DNA from 2 places in the Shewanella sp. SM55 genome. Region 2 is predicted to be linked to the other one. Evidence: predicted binding sites of a transcription regulator. Region 2 holds the regulator's gene; the other holds the start of a gene.
The links. The regulator sigma-54, encoded in region 2, starts transcription at its own class of promoters, with help from an activator protein. The targets are predictions, from matches to a motif close to GTTGGCACGNNNNTNGNNT.
Positions count from the first base shown of each region.

Region 1: a site for sigma-54 is predicted at 5,934-5,952, ahead of flgF (flagellar basal-body rod protein FlgF). Genes of this name have one in related genera too.

Region 1 covers NZ_JAKKRS010000002.1:152,203-160,285, reverse strand. The annotation lists gene flgA (flagellar basal body P-ring formation chaperone FlgA) at 1-543, opposite strand, end outside; gene L5L91_RS03905 (chemotaxis protein CheV) at 749-1,669, shown strand; gene L5L91_RS03900 (CheR family methyltransferase) at 1,770-2,609, shown strand; gene flgB (flagellar basal body rod protein FlgB) at 2,753-3,157, shown strand; gene flgC (flagellar basal body rod protein FlgC) at 3,160-3,576, shown strand; gene flgD (flagellar hook assembly protein FlgD) at 3,601-4,371, shown strand; gene flgE (flagellar hook protein FlgE) at 4,454-5,815, shown strand; gene flgF (flagellar basal-body rod protein FlgF) at 5,989-6,732, shown strand; gene flgG (flagellar basal-body rod protein FlgG) at 6,743-7,531, shown strand; gene flgH (flagellar basal body L-ring protein FlgH) at 7,543-8,083, shown strand, end outside.
Region 2 covers NZ_JAKKRS010000015.1:11,680-19,762, forward strand. The annotation lists gene L5L91_RS17150 (molybdate ABC transporter substrate-binding protein) at 1-63, shown strand, start outside; gene mgtE (magnesium transporter) at 143-1,507, opposite strand; gene L5L91_RS17160 (HPr family phosphocarrier protein) at 1,764-2,039, opposite strand; gene rapZ (RNase adapter RapZ) at 2,026-2,880, opposite strand; gene ptsN (PTS IIA-like nitrogen regulatory protein PtsN) at 2,877-3,320, opposite strand; gene hpf (ribosome hibernation promoting factor) at 3,323-3,610, opposite strand; gene L5L91_RS17180 (RNA polymerase factor sigma-54) at 3,639-5,117, opposite strand; gene lptB (LPS export ABC transporter ATP-binding protein) at 5,225-5,956, opposite strand; gene lptA (lipopolysaccharide transport periplasmic protein LptA) at 5,953-6,507, opposite strand; gene lptC (LPS export ABC transporter periplasmic protein LptC) at 6,494-7,054, opposite strand; gene kdsC (3-deoxy-manno-octulosonate-8-phosphatase KdsC) at 7,051-7,602, opposite strand; gene L5L91_RS17205 (KpsF/GutQ family sugar-phosphate isomerase) at 7,602-8,083, opposite strand, start outside.

The sequences.
Region 1 (8,083 bases), on a different contig from region 2:
ATCATTTTTACAAACGAAGCATAAGTTGTTGCTTAATATGGGATTATCTTTTGCTACTCGTCGTTTTACTCGCACGCCAGCCAATTTACTCGGGTCATCGAATTCGGCACCTCTCAAGCTATTTTGTTCAATGTAACGGACTTCTACTTGACTAGGAGAGATGAGTTCGCCTGGTGCTAAGATTTCGGTTGAGACAACAACGGGGAATAAGATATCCACCCGAACCGAGATATAGATTTGCCAAGGGTAAGCTAAGTCTTGTGTATCGCAGCTGACTTTTAAGGTGTTATTACGGCTAATTTCCCTATCGCTAGCCAGTTCTACTTTCATTGGAGATGAACATTGTGACGGCAGCATTCTTGCGTCAACCATCTGTGGCGAAATATTTACTTTGGCATTTTCTGGAACGGATATTTTTTCTGAAATAAGCGCTTTAGCTAATTCTGAGATTGCCGATACGGTGGGGACAATAGGCTCTGCACTCGCTAAAGCGGGCATGAAGAGGGTGAAAAGACTAAAAAAACAGACTAAATTTACTTTCATAATGAAGAGACTAGCTTGTAACGCCAGAATGCACCTATACTTTTATTAAGTTCGAAGCTGACCACTGTAATAATAATTTGCATCACTGTCAGAAGATTGACTCAGTTTCGACTATGTTTATCGATAGATAAGACGTAAGCAATTAATATGCCTATACTCAACTGAGTTATAGGGCCGAACATAAACAGAACAACAAGGCAGAGTTATGTCGAGTATTCTTGATTCAGTCAACAAACGAACCCAGCTCGTTGGACAAAACCGTTTAGAATTGCTGCTTTTTAAATTAAACGGTCGTCAACGGTTTGGGATTAACGTGTTTAAGGTGAAAGAAGTACTGCAGTGTCCACCACTGACCACTTTGCCTAAACTTAATCCTTATGTGAAGGGTGTTGCTCATATTCGTGGAACAACCATTTCAGTGATTGATTTGAGTGCGGCAACAGGGGGAAAACCTTTAGCGAGCACTGAAAACTGTTTCATCATTATTTCTGAATATAACCGCAGTGTTCAAGGCTTCTTGGTCAGTTCTGTTGAGCGGATCATCAACATGAATTGGGAAGCGATTATGCCTCCGCCGCAAGGTGCTGGTCGTTATTCTTATCTGACAGCTGTGACTGAAATTGAAGGTGAATTAGTTGAAATTCTCGATGTGGAAAAAATCTTAGATGAGATTTCACCGGTTAAAACGGCTATCAGTGAAGAAGCCAATGAAAAACTGACCCTCGACAGAACTCAGCATTACCATATTATGGTTATTGATGATTCTGCCGTGGCGCGTAAACAAATTATTCGTTCACTCGAGTCATTGAATTTACAAATTGATACCGCAAAAGATGGTCGTGAAGCATTAGACAAGCTTAAAGAGATCGCCAAAGAGATGGATAATGTGGCCGATGAGATCCCCCTCATTATCTCTGATATTGAGATGCCTGAAATGGATGGCTACACCCTGACCGCTGAAATCCGAGATGATCCTAAGCTTAAGCATATTAAAGTGGTACTGCATACTTCGTTAAGTGGTGTATTCAATCAGGCAATGGTTCAAAAAGTGGGGGCTAATGACTTTATCGCTAAGTTTAATCCCGACGAACTGGCCGCTGCTGTGAATAAGCATTTAAGTTTGTAATTGCTGTCGGTTAGTACCTAGATACGCTTTACGCTATAATCTCGACTTTATAACATGATGGTTTCGCACTGATTTTGGTGCTTGCTATAGGATTTAGGATGTGAATGTGCCAAATAAATCACTCGCTGAGGCTGAATATAATCAATTTAGGTTGTTCTTAGAGCAACACAGCGGCATCGTACTGGGTGAAAATAAGCAATATCTTGTGCGCAGTCGTCTTGCTCCTTTGATGGGCAAATATAACCTGCCATCCTTATCTGATGTGGTTAAGCATTCGATGAAGCCTACTGAGCGTGCGCTCAGAGCTGAAGTGATCGATGCTATGACGACCAATGAAACCCTTTGGTTCCGTGATCGTTATCCATTTGAGTTGTTGAATAATGTCCTACTACCTGAATACAGTCGTCTGGGGCGTCCACTTAAAATTTGGTCTGCGGCTTGCTCGTCAGGCCAAGAGCCGTACTCATTGGCTATGACTATTCTTGAGTATCAACAGAAGAAGCCTGGTGCCTTGGCTGGTAGTGCTTCGATTCAAGCAACGGATCTATCTCCTTCCATGTTGGAACGCTGCAAAAATGCCGAGTACGATAGTTTGGCATTAGCGCGTGGTTTATCTGAAGAACGTAAGCGTCAGTTTTTTGATGCATTACCTTCAGGTAATATGAAGTTAAAGGATAATGTGAAGCGGTTGGTGAACTTTAGAGCGCATAATTTGCTTGAGAGTTATAGTCTGCTTGGCAAGTTCGACATTATCTTTTGCCGCAATGTGCTGATTTATTTTGCACCAGAGGCAAAGGCAAAAATTTTGCGGCAATTCGCTGCCGCTCTCAATCCCAAAGGAATTTTATTTCTCGGTGCATCAGAATCTATCGCTGGTTTAACGGACGAGTTTGATATGGTTCGTTGTAACCCTGGCATTTATTACCAGAAAAAGACTTAACTCAGCCGCTCTAAAGAAAATTACCGACAATTGTCGGTAATTTTTTACCCATCACTTGCTCATCCTTGTTGTTATTCTCAAAATTTTCCTGATGTTGGCACATGAATTGCTTTATTTTCGTGAGAACACGAGGAGGCAATTTTATGGCGATCAATTTTGATAATGCACTGGGTGTGCATCAATACACTCTCGGTATTAGAGCGCAGCGGGCTGAAGTCATTTCAAGCAATATCGCTAACGCAGATACGCCACATTACAAAGCCCGCGATGTTGATTTTTCTGCGGCAATGCAGGCCGCTCGAGGCCAACAGCAGCAGCGAAATAGTCTTGAAATGCAAGAGCCAGATAAGCATTTTGGGCTTGCGGAGTTGACTGGGCAATTTGTTAAGTTCCGTGTGCCAAATCAACCCGATACCGGTGATGGTAATACTGTTGATATCCAACAGGAACAATCGGCATTCATGCAAAATGCACTTGAATATCAAATGTCGCTAGGTTTTTTAGATAGTAAGTTTAGTGGCATGAAGAAAGCGTTGAGAGGGGATTAATCATGAGTTTATTTAGCATATTTGATGTTGCTGGCTCGGGAATGTCTGCTCAATCGGTCAGGCTAAACACCACCGCGAGCAACATAGCTAACGCGGATTCCGTCTCGAGTAGTGTAGATAAGACCTATCGTTCCCGTCATCCCATTTTTGAAGCCGAAATGGCTAAAGCCCAAAGTCAGCAACAAGCTTCTCAAGGCGTTGCAGTAAAAGGCATTGTAGAAAGTGATAAACCACTACTGAAAGAATACTCGCCCGATCATCCTATGGCGGATGCGGACGGCTTTATTTATAAACCGAATGTTAATGTTATGGAAGAAATGGCAGATATGATTTCTGCTTCGCGCTCATATCAAATGAATGTTCAAGTCGCTGAAGCAGCTAAGTCTATGCTGCAACAAACACTTGGGATGGGTAAATAACATGTGTTACTTAGGAGGTAAGCTGTGAGCCTCATTAATCAAATTAACCAAGCGTCGGCGCAGACGGCTCAAAATAAGAGTCAGCCAAATGCCGTTACGACGAATTCATCAACCAGCTCAACGGGTAATCCGTTTCTTGATGGCATACGTTTGCCAAAAGATTCAATAGTACCGGAAGCAAAAAGCCAGCAGTTAACTCAAGATGACTTTTTCTCGTTATTAAGCCAACAGTTATCGATGCAAGATCCCTTTAAGCCCGTCGACAACGACCAAATGATTGCGCAGATGGCATCATTCTCGACGGTTGATGGTATTACTAAGTTGAATAAGGAAATCGTTAATTTAAACGGTGTTATGACATCAAGCCAAGCATTACAGGCATCAGGACTTGTTGGTCGCAAGGTATTGATCCCAACTGATACAGGTAACATTTCAGCTGAAAGCCCAACAATAAAAGGTGTGATTAGCACGCCAGCTAAAATTCCTGAAGTTACTGTACGTGTTGAGGATGAGAAAGGCCAAGTTGTGACCACCTTTAAAGTTGATGGCAGTAAGGGGGGCAATGTCGATGTTAACTGGGATGGCCTCGATAAAGATGGAAAACCTGTAACCGCAGGTAACTATACGATCAAGGCGAGTGGTTTAGTGGATGGGAAATCCCAAGAATTGCCAGTCTCGACCTATGCTCATGTGACCAGCGTTTCTCTCGGTACGGCCAGTACTGGCGCGATTCTTAACTTGAGAGGCGGTATGGGCATCAAGTTAACCGATGTGTTAGCTGTGTCTGAAACCTAAGCTTGTATAAAAGAATTTTTGCAGCATCCGAATTGGGCGTAAATCGCTCATAAATGAATTGAGTCAAGTGTAGAGGTGAATTATGTCGTTTAACATTGCATTGAGTGGCATTTCTGCTGCGCAGAAAGATTTAAACACTACGGCGAATAACATTGCTAATGCGAACACCATTGGCTTTAAAGAGTCACGTGCTGAATTTGCGGATGTTTACGCTAATTCTATTTTTTCAAATGCTAAAACTGCTGTCGGTGGTGGTGTTGCGACGAGCCAAGTGGCACAGCAATTCCATCAAGGTAGCTTACAGTTGACGAATAACTCCCTTGATATGGCGATTAAAGGGGGTGGCTTTTTCGTTACTGCTTCTGAACTGGGTACATTAGACCACTCGTTTACCCGTGCTGGAGCATTTAAGGTAGATAAAAATAATTACATGGTTGATTCTGCTGGTAATTATTTGCAAACTTTCCCAGTGGATAAAGATGGGAACTCAACATCAGTGAGTTTAACGACGGCTAAGCCGGTACAAATACCAGACACTGCGGGTAGCCCTGTAAAGACTGAGAATGTTACTTTACAAATGAACTTAAATGCTAAGGAAAGTGCACTCGACCCCGCGGCATTCGATCCTCTAGATGCAAAAACCTACAATAACGTTACATCAATGACAATTTATGACTCACTCGGTGAGCCACATATTATGACCACTTATTTTGTTAAGCCCAAAGATGGTTCGTACAATGGTGAGAACAATTGGGTGGCTTACTATGCTGTTGATGGAAAGCAAGTCGATTTAGCCGGTCCTGCTGGTACTTATCAAACAGATACCACCGGCGATGGTACGCCTGATGCAACGGGCACAGCTCAAACTGCTGGTGGTTGGAAAGGCTCTGTACTCAAGTTCAATTCTGTTGGTGTCTACACTGGTAGTGATCCTGCTATAGTCAAGACTGAGGCTTTGGGCGTCAGTGGTGCGGGTGTTTTAGGGCCAGGTGCCGATGGTACTCAAGAGTTGACTGTGAAGTTTAATGCCCCAACGCAATATGCTGCTCCTTTTGGTGCAACTGAGTTGACGCAAGATGGTACGACTGTAGGTCGCTTAACTAACGTTGAAATCGGCGAAGATGGTTTAGTGACCGCGAGTTATTCTAATGGTTCAACCGTGCCTTTAGCACGGGTTGCTTTAGTTCGTTTTGCTAACGAACAAGGTTTAACGCAAGTGGGTAATACGTCGTGGAAAGCCAGTTTAGCTTCAGGTCCAGCGTTAGCGGGTGAGGCAAATAGTGGAACTTTTGGTAGCATCAGTTCATCGGCGTTAGAGCAATCGAACATCGATTTAACTACTGAACTGGTCGATTTAATTTCGGCGCAACGTAACTTCCAAGCGAACTCTCGTACGCTTGAAGTGAATAACACGCTGCAACAAACCGTATTACAAATCCGCTAATCATTACTTTATTTAACTAAGTGTTGCCGCCAGTGGCAACACTTAGCCTTTATCCTGCCGTCAAATCACTTCATTTTCATATTTTTCAATTCTATCAGTAAATTAAACGTTATTTTTTGTTGGCATGATGCTTGCTTTGATATTGTCATGTAGAAAATTTGACGGAGCAGTCTGTGGACAAATTCCTTTATGTCGCCATGAGTGGCGCTAAGCAAAATATGAATGAGCTGGCACTCCGTGCGAACAACTTAGCCAATGCTAATACCGATGGTTTTAAATCAGATATGGCGCAGGCCAGATCGATGCAAGCCTTCGGTGAAGGGTTGCCTTCAAGGGTGTTTGCGATGACAGAATCTCCGTCAGCTAATTTTCGCTCTGGTCCGATAAAAACCACTGGACGGGATCTCGATGTTGCCATTAAAGGCGATGGCTGGTTTGCCGTTCAGGCGAAAGATGGCAGTGAAGCTTATACCCGTTCAGGTAGTCTCAGTTTCGATGCGACGGGCATGTTGTATAACGACAGAGGCAATCCCGTGATGGGGGACGCTGGCCCGATAGTGCTGCCATTACCTATTGATAAAGTGTCAATTTCACAGGATGGCATAGTGTCTGTTCGCCCTCAGGGGGCGACTGCTGAAGTGATAGAAGAAGTGGCTAGATTGAAGTTAGTTAATCCCGGCAATGCGCAGATGATGCGTGGTGAAGATGGATTATTTCGACAAATGTCAGGCGAACCAGCACCAGCTGACCCTTTCGTCGCAGTTGAAAGTGGTGCCGTAGAGGGCAGTAACGTTAACCCTGTTGATGAAATGGTGTCTTTGATTGATCTTCAGCGCCAGTTTGAATTGCAAGTCAAGATGATGAAAACCGCGGAAGAGAATGATCGCGCTTCATCTTCATTAATGCGTATTAGTTAGGAGATAGATTATGCATCCGGCGTTATGGATTAGTAAAACTGGCTTAGACGCACAGCAAACTGATATTTCAGTGATTTCAAACAACGTAGCGAACGCTAGCACTGTGGGCTACAAAAAAAGCCGCGCAGTATTTGAAGATTTACTCTATCAAACAGTTAACCAAGCGGGTGGTGTTAGTGCATCTAACACTAAGCTACCCAACGGATTAAACATAGGTGCGGGTACGAAAGTCGTCGCCACTCAAAAAATGTTTACTCAGGGTAACATGCTGACGACGGATAACTCACTGGATCTCATGATTGAAGGTCCTGGATTTTTTGAAATCCAGCTCCCTGATGGAACCACTGCTTATACTCGAAATGGTCAGTTTACCTTAGACGATACAGGGCAGATTGTGACGCCAGGTTCTGGCTATTTGCTACAACCCGCGATCACTATTCCTGATAATGCGACCAGTATTACCGTTTCCGCGGAGGGTGAAGTTTCAGTAAAAACGCCGGGTACCGCAGAGAACCAAGTCGTGGGTCAGTTGACTATGACGGATTTTATTAATCCATCGGGTTTAGATCCTATGGGACAAAACTTATATACGGAAACTGGTGCCAGTGGTACGCCCATTCAAGGTACCGCTTCGTTAGATGGCATGGGAGCGATTCGTCAAGGCGCCTTAGAAACCTCTAACGTTAACGTGACCGAGGAACTGGTGAACCTTATCGAAAGTCAGCGCATTTACGAGATGAACTCTAAAGTGATTTCAGCGGTAGATCAGATGCTGTCTTATGTGACTCAGAATTTATAGAGGCAAACATCATGGCTAGATATCTTGTGTTGGCCGTCGCGTTATTGCTTGCAGCTTGTAGCTCGACGCAAAAGAAACCCCTTGCGGATGATCCCTTTTACGCGCCGGTATACCCAGAGGCACCGCCGACAAAAATTGCCGCAACTGGCTCTATTTATCAAGACAGCCAAGCATCTAGCTTGTATTCGGATATACGCGCCCATAAAGTCGGTGACATTATCACTATCGTATTGAAGGAATCGACTCAAGCTAAGAAGAGTGCAGGCAATCAGATCAAAAAAGGTTCAGACATGAGCTTAGATCCCATCTTTGCTGGTGGTAGTAATGTGTCCATCGGCGGAGTGCCAATTGATTTGCGTTACAAAGATAGCATGAACACTAAGCGTGAATCGGATGCGGATCAGAGCAATAGTCTAGATGGCAGCATCTCGGCAAACGTGATGCAAGTGCTAAACAACGGCAGCTTAGTGATCCGTGGTGAAAAATGGATTTCAATCAATAATGGTGATGAGTTTATTCGTGTCACTGGTCTCGTTCGCTCGCAGGACATTA
Region 2 (8,083 bases):
ATTCTATCGACCAAAGGCCAAGCGATTTTGAGCAGTTATGGTTTTCAACCTCCGGCAAAATAGCCTTCTTTAGTTTTCCAGCGGGATAAAAAACGGCACCTTTGAGGTGCCGTTTTTGTTATTAGCTCAAACGGTTAAAGCGTTAGTTCATCAGGTAGAGCGTCGCTAACCCGAGGAAGGCGAACAGGCCAACCACGTCAGTGACTGTAGTGAGCACCATACCGCCAGCGAGGGCAGGATCGATTTTAAGTCTTTTTAAAATCAATGGAATACTCGCACCTGCAAGCCCTGCTACTGTCATGTTGATCAGCATGGCGCTACCAATTAAGCCCGCCAGTGCCATATCATCCTTCCATAGCCACACGGCGACAAAGACTAAAATCGACCACATCAAACCATTGAGAAAACCAATCGATAGCTCTTTACCGATAAGCCAGCGAGCGTTGCTTTGGCCGATATGGCCTAAAGCAATACCGCGGATCACGAGCGCTAAGGTCTGATTACCGGCAACACCGCCCATGCTAGGGACAATCGTCATTAGGATGGCGATAGTGGCAAATTGCTCAATAGTGCCTTCAAACATATTGCTGACCGACGATGCGAGCAGGGCGGCGAATAAGTTTATGGTGAGCCAGAGCGAGCGACGTAGGGTACTTTTTAGTACAGGACCAAAGGTATCTTCATCTCCGTCCATCCCCGCCATACCCATCATGGAATGTTCAGCATCTTCGCGGATAACATCGACTACGTCATCGATTGTGATACGCCCGAGCAGCTTACCATCACTGTCGACGACAGGTGCCGATACCCAGTCATTGCGTTCGAATTTCTGCGCGACTTCGCTGTCGGACATGCTCACCGGAATACTTTGAATATTGGGATCCATGATATTGCGAATTGTGGTGCTTGGCGCGCAAGTCAGCAGATCTGCCAGCCTAACACCGCCAAGGACTTTGTCCTGTTTGTCGACCACATATAAGGTATCTGTGGTGTCGGGTAGGTTGCCCCTTTGCCGAAGATAGCGCAGCACCACATCGATATTCACATCGGGTCTTAAGGTGACAGTATCCGTGTTCATCAAGCTGCCGGCGGTCTCATCTGGATAAGATAGAGCTTGTTCTACCCTCAGGCGATTTTGCTCCGTCATCGACTGCAACACTTGTTTGTAAACGGCGTCGGGAAGACTTCGCAGAATATAGGCGAGATCGTCGGTGTCCATGCTTGCTGTCGCTTTCGCGACTCGCTCAGGGCTCATGCTGCGGATCAGTGGGTCTTTGAGCTCTTCACTCAACTCATCGAGTATGTCGCCTATTTGTTCCTGATCGATGAGCTGCCACAATACTTGTCTGGCACTTGGCGGTGATGATTCTAAGATCAGCGCGATATCTGAGGCGGCCATTTTTTGCAGCATATTGCGCACGTGTACGAACATGCCGCTGCTAAGCGCTTGGTTTAACTGGTCAAGACTATGTCCGGTGTGATCGTTTTCTGCATTATCTACGGGCATTTGTCCTCCATTGTGCGGCAAATTGGTTTGAGATCTTAGTGTTGGGCTAGGATTTTACGGTGACTAAGCGTCAGTCGATGACACAGATTAAGACGGCTAAGGTAAGGTTAAGGCCAGCGCCAGCGCAATGACCGCTAGTGTAATCGCCTGTGGCTTGTATCGTCGAGCGACAAATGTTTTGCCATGTGTGAATGGCAAGTTTTTTAAACTAGACATGAAGTGAAACTAACGATGAAGTGCTTAGTGTGAAGTGAAACTAACAGGCTTCGTCAAACTTAGCGTCGATTAAGGCACAAATGGCATCGAGAGCCGGCTCTGCATCTGGGCCTTCGGCGATAAGCTTGATGGTCTTACCCATGCCAGTTTCAAGCATCAGTAAGCCAAGTACACTGGCGGCCGATGCTTGTTTATCGCCTTGGATTAAGGTGATGGTCGCATCAAACTCGGAAGCCAGTACCACCAACTTAGTGGCGGCACGGGCATGTAAACCGAGCTTATTACAGATGGTTATCTGACGTTCAAGTTTTGGCATTATTGAGCTCTCGATGACGGGCATAAACTTTATGTTTACCGTTACTAAAGCGTTTGGCCAATTGCTCTGCGACGTAAACCGATCTGTGCTGTCCACCTGTGCAGCCAATGGCTACCGTTAAATAACTGCGATTGTTACGCTCGAGGTGCGGCAGCCAAGTCTCCAGTAAATTTTCGATTTGCCAGATGAACTTATTAACCAGTGGTTGACGATTTAAGAACTCAGCTACGGGTTCATCTAAGCCAGTCAATGGCCGCAGCGCCAACTCCCAGTGGGGATTGGGCAGGAAGCGCACATCGAACATAAAGTCGGCTTCGGTGGGCATTCCGTGCTTAAAGCCAAAGGACTCGAAGTTGATCACGAGTTCTTTATCGACACTACCAAGGAGAATTTGTCTGACTTGGTCGCTTAAATCATAGATATTCAAATTCGACGTATCTATGTAGTGATCGACCAGTTTTGACATAGGCTCGAGCAGTTTCCCCTCCAGCTTTATCGCTTCTTGCAAAGAGACTCGGCTCTTCGACAAAGGATGCAAACGGCGGGTTTCGCTGTAACGCTTGAGCAGAATTTTATCGCTGGAGTTAAGGAAGAAGCTCGTTAACTCAGTATCTGGAGGTAGGCTAGCGAGTTGTTTTACTAAGACCTTATCCTGCTCAGGCATGTTACGCACGTCGACACTGATGGCGACGAGATCGTTACTGCCTTTGAGTTGCTCAAGCAAACTGCCAATCAATGGCAAGGGAAGGTTATCGACACAATAATAGCCGAGATCTTCGAGTACCCTAAGGGCGACAGATTTGCCTGAGCCTGAGCGGCCCGACACTATGACCAGTTTCATCCAGTGATTACCTGATAGAGTTCCGTTTCATCATGCGTCTTGCGTAATTGCTTTAATATTTGCTTGTCGCTCAGCTTTTCGGCCATGCAAGACAAGGTACTTAAGTGCTGCTGACATTGGTCTGCAGGCACCAGTAGTGCAAATAAAATATCAACAGGTTGCTTATCGATAGCATCAAATGCTATCGGCTCTTCACACTTAATTAGTATGGCAATGGGCTGATCTATATCGGCTAGTCGACCATGTGGAATGGCGATGCCGTTACCTATACCTGTGCTTCCCATCTTTTCGCGCGCCACTAGGCTTTCGAATATCTCTTGAGATGAGAGGGTCGGGTACTGGGCAGCGACTAAGTCGCTGATGAGTTCCAGTACCTTTTTCTTGCTGCCCGGAGTGGCGCAGGTAGTGCACTCCGGCCGCAGTATGGTACAAAGTTCCATTATTAGTGTTTTGTTAACTTCTCTTTGTGTTTAATAACCTGACGGTCAAGCTTGTCAATCAGGGCGTCTATAGCGGCATACATGTCAGCATGCTCTGAAGTAGCAAAAACTTCACCACCTATGAGGTTTATTCTCGCTTCGGCAATCTGTTGCATTTTCTCAACATTGAGCACAACGTGCACATTATTGATCTGTTCGAAATGGCGTTCAAGTTTTGAAAACTTTTCTTCTACATATGCACGTAACGATTCGGTAATTTCGACATGGTGTCCACTTAGGTTTATTTGCATAGAAACGTCCTCCGATATCCACTGTAGGTTATAAACTTTTACGCTGATTAGAAGGTGGAATAAGCATAGCCTCTCGGTACTTCGCAATGGTTCTGCGGGCTACGTTGATCCCTTGTTCTGCCAGAAGTTGTGCCATCTTACTATCGCTTAATGGTTTTTTCTGGTTTTCCGCTGCCACCAGTTTCTTTATAAAGGCTCTGATTGCTGTGGATGAGCACTCACCACCATCGTCAGTACCGACGTGGCTAGAGAAGAAGTATTTTAGTTCAAAAAGTCCCTTAGGGGTATGCATGTATTTTTGAGTTGTGACCCGTGAGATGGTGGACTCATGCATTTCTACCGCTTCGGCAATATCGTTAAGCACCATAGGCTTCATGGCTTCTTCACCATACTCAAAGAAACCTTGCTGATATTGCACTATGCAATTAGCAACTTTAAGCAAAGTATCGTTACGGCTTTCTAAGCTCTTAATAAACCATTTAGCCTCTTGCAGATGGCCGCGAATAAATTGGCTATCGGCTTGGTTTTTGGTACTGCGTGCCATAGAAGCATAATGTTGATTTACATTGATTTTTGGCATGCAGTCAGGATTAAGCTCAACGACCCAGCGGCCATTTTTCTTCGACACAGACACATCTGGGATAACGTATTCGTCATTATTGGGCGTGATCAACAAACCTGGGCGAGGATTGAGGGTTTGGATAAGTGCTATACCATCCCTTAATTCATCTTCTTTTAATTTAGTCTTACGCATCAATAACCTAAAATCACGGGCGGCGATCAGATCTAAATGATCTTTGATCAGCATACGGGCGTTTTCTAGGTTGGGAGTATCAGCGGCGAAATGCGACAGTTGGATCAGCAGGCATTCACTTAAATCGCGGGCGGCAACGCCTATGGGATCAAAATGCTGAATACGCTTGAGTACGGCTTCGACTTCGTCAAGCTCAACTTCAGGATTGCCCATGGCTTCGAGAATTTCTTCAGTGCTTTGGGTGAGATAGCCCTGATCGTCGATGGCATCAATAATGGCGGTGGCAATGGCTAAATCGGTTTCAGAAAACGGCGTGAGGTTTTTTTGCCATTCTAAGTGTTCGTACAAACCTTCACTGGTCTCGCCTTGGAAGGGCATATCGTCTTCACGACTGCCGCCGGGGCCTGAGTTTGGGGAGGCGGTAAACACTTCATCCCATGTGGTGTCCATGGGGAGCTCATCGGGCATGGATTCTTTGGTTAGCGACTCTGCCGTATCTATGGTGGAGCTGTCTTTTTCTGGTGGCAGAGTGCTAGATTCACTGAAATCCGTATCGGATAGCGTTTGGTTTACAGGGGTTTTAGTGGCGTCGAATTGATCCTCTTCCAGCTCGAGAAGGGGATTAGAATCTAATGCTTGCTGGATCTCTTGCTGCAGTTCTAATGACGACAGTTGCAACAGACGTATAGCCTGTTGTAGTTGTGGCGTCATGGTTAACTGTTGACCCAGTTTGAGCTGGAGTGACGCTTTCATGTTACCGCTGATCCCTACGTTATTATTGTTGGATGAGGTCGCTTATTATCATTTTGAGTGAAGCCCAATGGCGGTATAAATTGCCTCCATTGGCTTCGCTCGATTAACTATAGCCTGAATTGTTCACCTAAGTACACAGCCCTAACTTGCTGATTGTCTAAGATCTCTGCTGGAGTTCCTTCGGCAATCAGGTTTCCGTGACTCACAATATAAGCATGTTCACATACATCTAATGTCTCGCGGACATTATGGTCTGTGATCAGTACGCCAAGGCCGCGACTTTTGAGTTGTTCGATAATCTTCTTGATGTCGATAACCGAAATAGGATCGACGCCGGCAAACGGTTCATCGAGCAAAATGAACTTAGGATTAGCGGCTAAAGCCCGCGCAATTTCGACGCGACGACGTTCGCCACCCGACAATGACATGCCTTGGCTGTCACGGATGTGGGTGATATGAAACTCTTCGAGCAGATGTTCTAGTTCTTCTTCTCGTTCTTCGTTTTTAAGTTCTTTACGAGTTTGCAGTACGGCCATGATGTTGTCATGAACAGTTAGCTTACGAAAGATACTGGCTTCCTGCGGTAAGTAACCTATGCCTTTGCGGGCACGCAGATGCATAGGATCTGCGGTTAAATCATCATCGTCGATAAAGATATGCCCCTTATCGCTCTTCACTAGCCCGACAACCATGTAAAAGGTCGTGGTTTTACCGGCACCGTTTGGACCGAGTAGGCCAACGACTTGACCGGTTTTTACCGTCAGACTGACGTCTTTAACCACTTGGCGACTCTTGTAACTTTTTGCCAGATTTTGTGCTCTTAAGGTGATTTGGGTCATTTAGAGTCCTGCTTTTTTACAGGTTTATCCGCTGGAGCATCTGATTTAGCATCATCTTGATAGTTTTCTGGCTGAATAATAGTGATCACGCGATCGTCACCACTGCCAGTACTCTCGGCCATCAATTTCTGTTGAATCATGTTATAGCGGATTAAATTGCCTGTAACTTGGCTACCCGCTTGATCTAATGACGCCATACCTTTCAGAGTTAAGGTGCGGCTTGCCATATCGTAACGAATTTCTTTCGCGCTCGCCGATGCAGGACGGCCATCGTCTAATATCTGGCTATACGTAGCAGGGTTGCCTGTGGCGACTAAAGTTTTGCTATTTTCACCTTCAGCGGAAAATGCACGCAGTTCATTTGCTTGGATTTTTATTGAGCCTTGGGTAACTTCCACCGGACCAAAGAAGATGATCTGGTTGTTTTTGATATCCGCAGTTTGGCTCACAGCTTTAATTTTGACTTCTTGCTTTAAGTCGCCCACTTTCGCGAAAGCACTCATGCTCATAATTAGCATTAGGCTGGCAAGTAATATGTTATTTTGCTTCATATGTTCCTACTACCTGACTGGTCAATTGCACTTCTTGCGCGTTGAGGTCGGCATAAAGGCCTTGGCCTTGAATATTAAAATCTTTCCCTGTGACGTAAATGGTACGGTCAGAGGTCATTATCATAGTGTTGAGATCGAGTTCCAGATAACTGGTGGACAAGGTCTGAATCGGTTCTTCTGGGCTAATGGCATCGATAATAACATTATTTTCTAATACAACCTTGCCAGTTTCCTTGTTTAGCTTGCCCTGATCTGCCCTGAGCTGCCATTGTGCTTTACCTTGGTCTGGATAAACAAGATAAACAGGTTGAGTAAAGAAAGTTTGATTCGTTGAATCATAATGTTCCATGTGTTTCGCCGTCACACGGCTATTCACTAGTCCTTGCTCATTGAACTCAACACTGCGCAGATCTTCAACGATGAAATCTGGGGTATTTTGATCTTTTACTCTGTTATCGGAATCACCGCTGTGTTTGTTCTGGACCTGCCAGTAAAGCGCTAGTGCGGTTCCAAAAAAAGCGATAATCGCGAGTGTCACACGACTCATATACTCATTCCATGGGCCGAAGTGAATTTATTTTGACTTAGGAGTAACAGATCTGTGAGTTCACGCAGTGCACCGTGGCCACCATTGAGCGTAGTCACAAAATGGGCGTGTTGGCGTACATAGGGGTGGCCGTCAGCAACACTGACCGCTAAACCGACGACATTCATCACGGGGAGATCGACAATATCATCACCGATATAAGCCACTTCTTCTGGGGTGACACCATAAAGTGCGAGCAATGCTTCATAGGGCTCGAACTTATTGTCTACGCCTTGGTAAATATGGGTAACACCAAGGGCTGTCATACGGTTTTCAACGATTTTAGATTGACGTCCTGTGATCACGGCGAGGTTGAAACCGCTGGTGAGTAGTGATCGCACGCCATAGCCGTCGCGAGTATGGAAGGCTTTGAGCTCTTCGCCGCTATTGCTCAAGTAAATACGGCCGTCGGAAAACACCCCATCGACGTCACAGATTAACAGTTTAATCTTTTGCGCGCGTTGCCACACATCATCACTGATTGGGCCGTAAAATCCTTGCTGTGGCATTAAATGACTCCTGCTTTTACCATATCGAGCATGTTAAGAGCGCCAATAGGATGGCGATCTTTATCGATAACAATTAATCCGTTGATATTTTTTGAGTCCATCACTTGCAGTGCTTGGGCGGCCAACACATTATCTGTGATCGTGACGCAGTTACGGGTCATCACATCGGCAATGGGCGTCGTGCGTAAATTCACTTCGGCATCAATAACGCGGCGTAAATCACCGTCGGTGAAGATACCAACCAGCTTGCGCTGATCATCGATAATCGCCGTCATGCCTAAGCCTTTCTTGGAGATTTCGTACAGAGCTTCTGTGATGCAAATATCGTGGTTGACGAGCGGTAAGTCATCACCGCTATGCATGACATCGCAGACTTTTAACAGCAACTTACGTCCTAATGCACCGCCAGGATGGGACATAGCAAAATCATCACGGGTAAAGCCTTTAGCTTGTAGTAGCGCAATGGCGATGGCATCGCCCA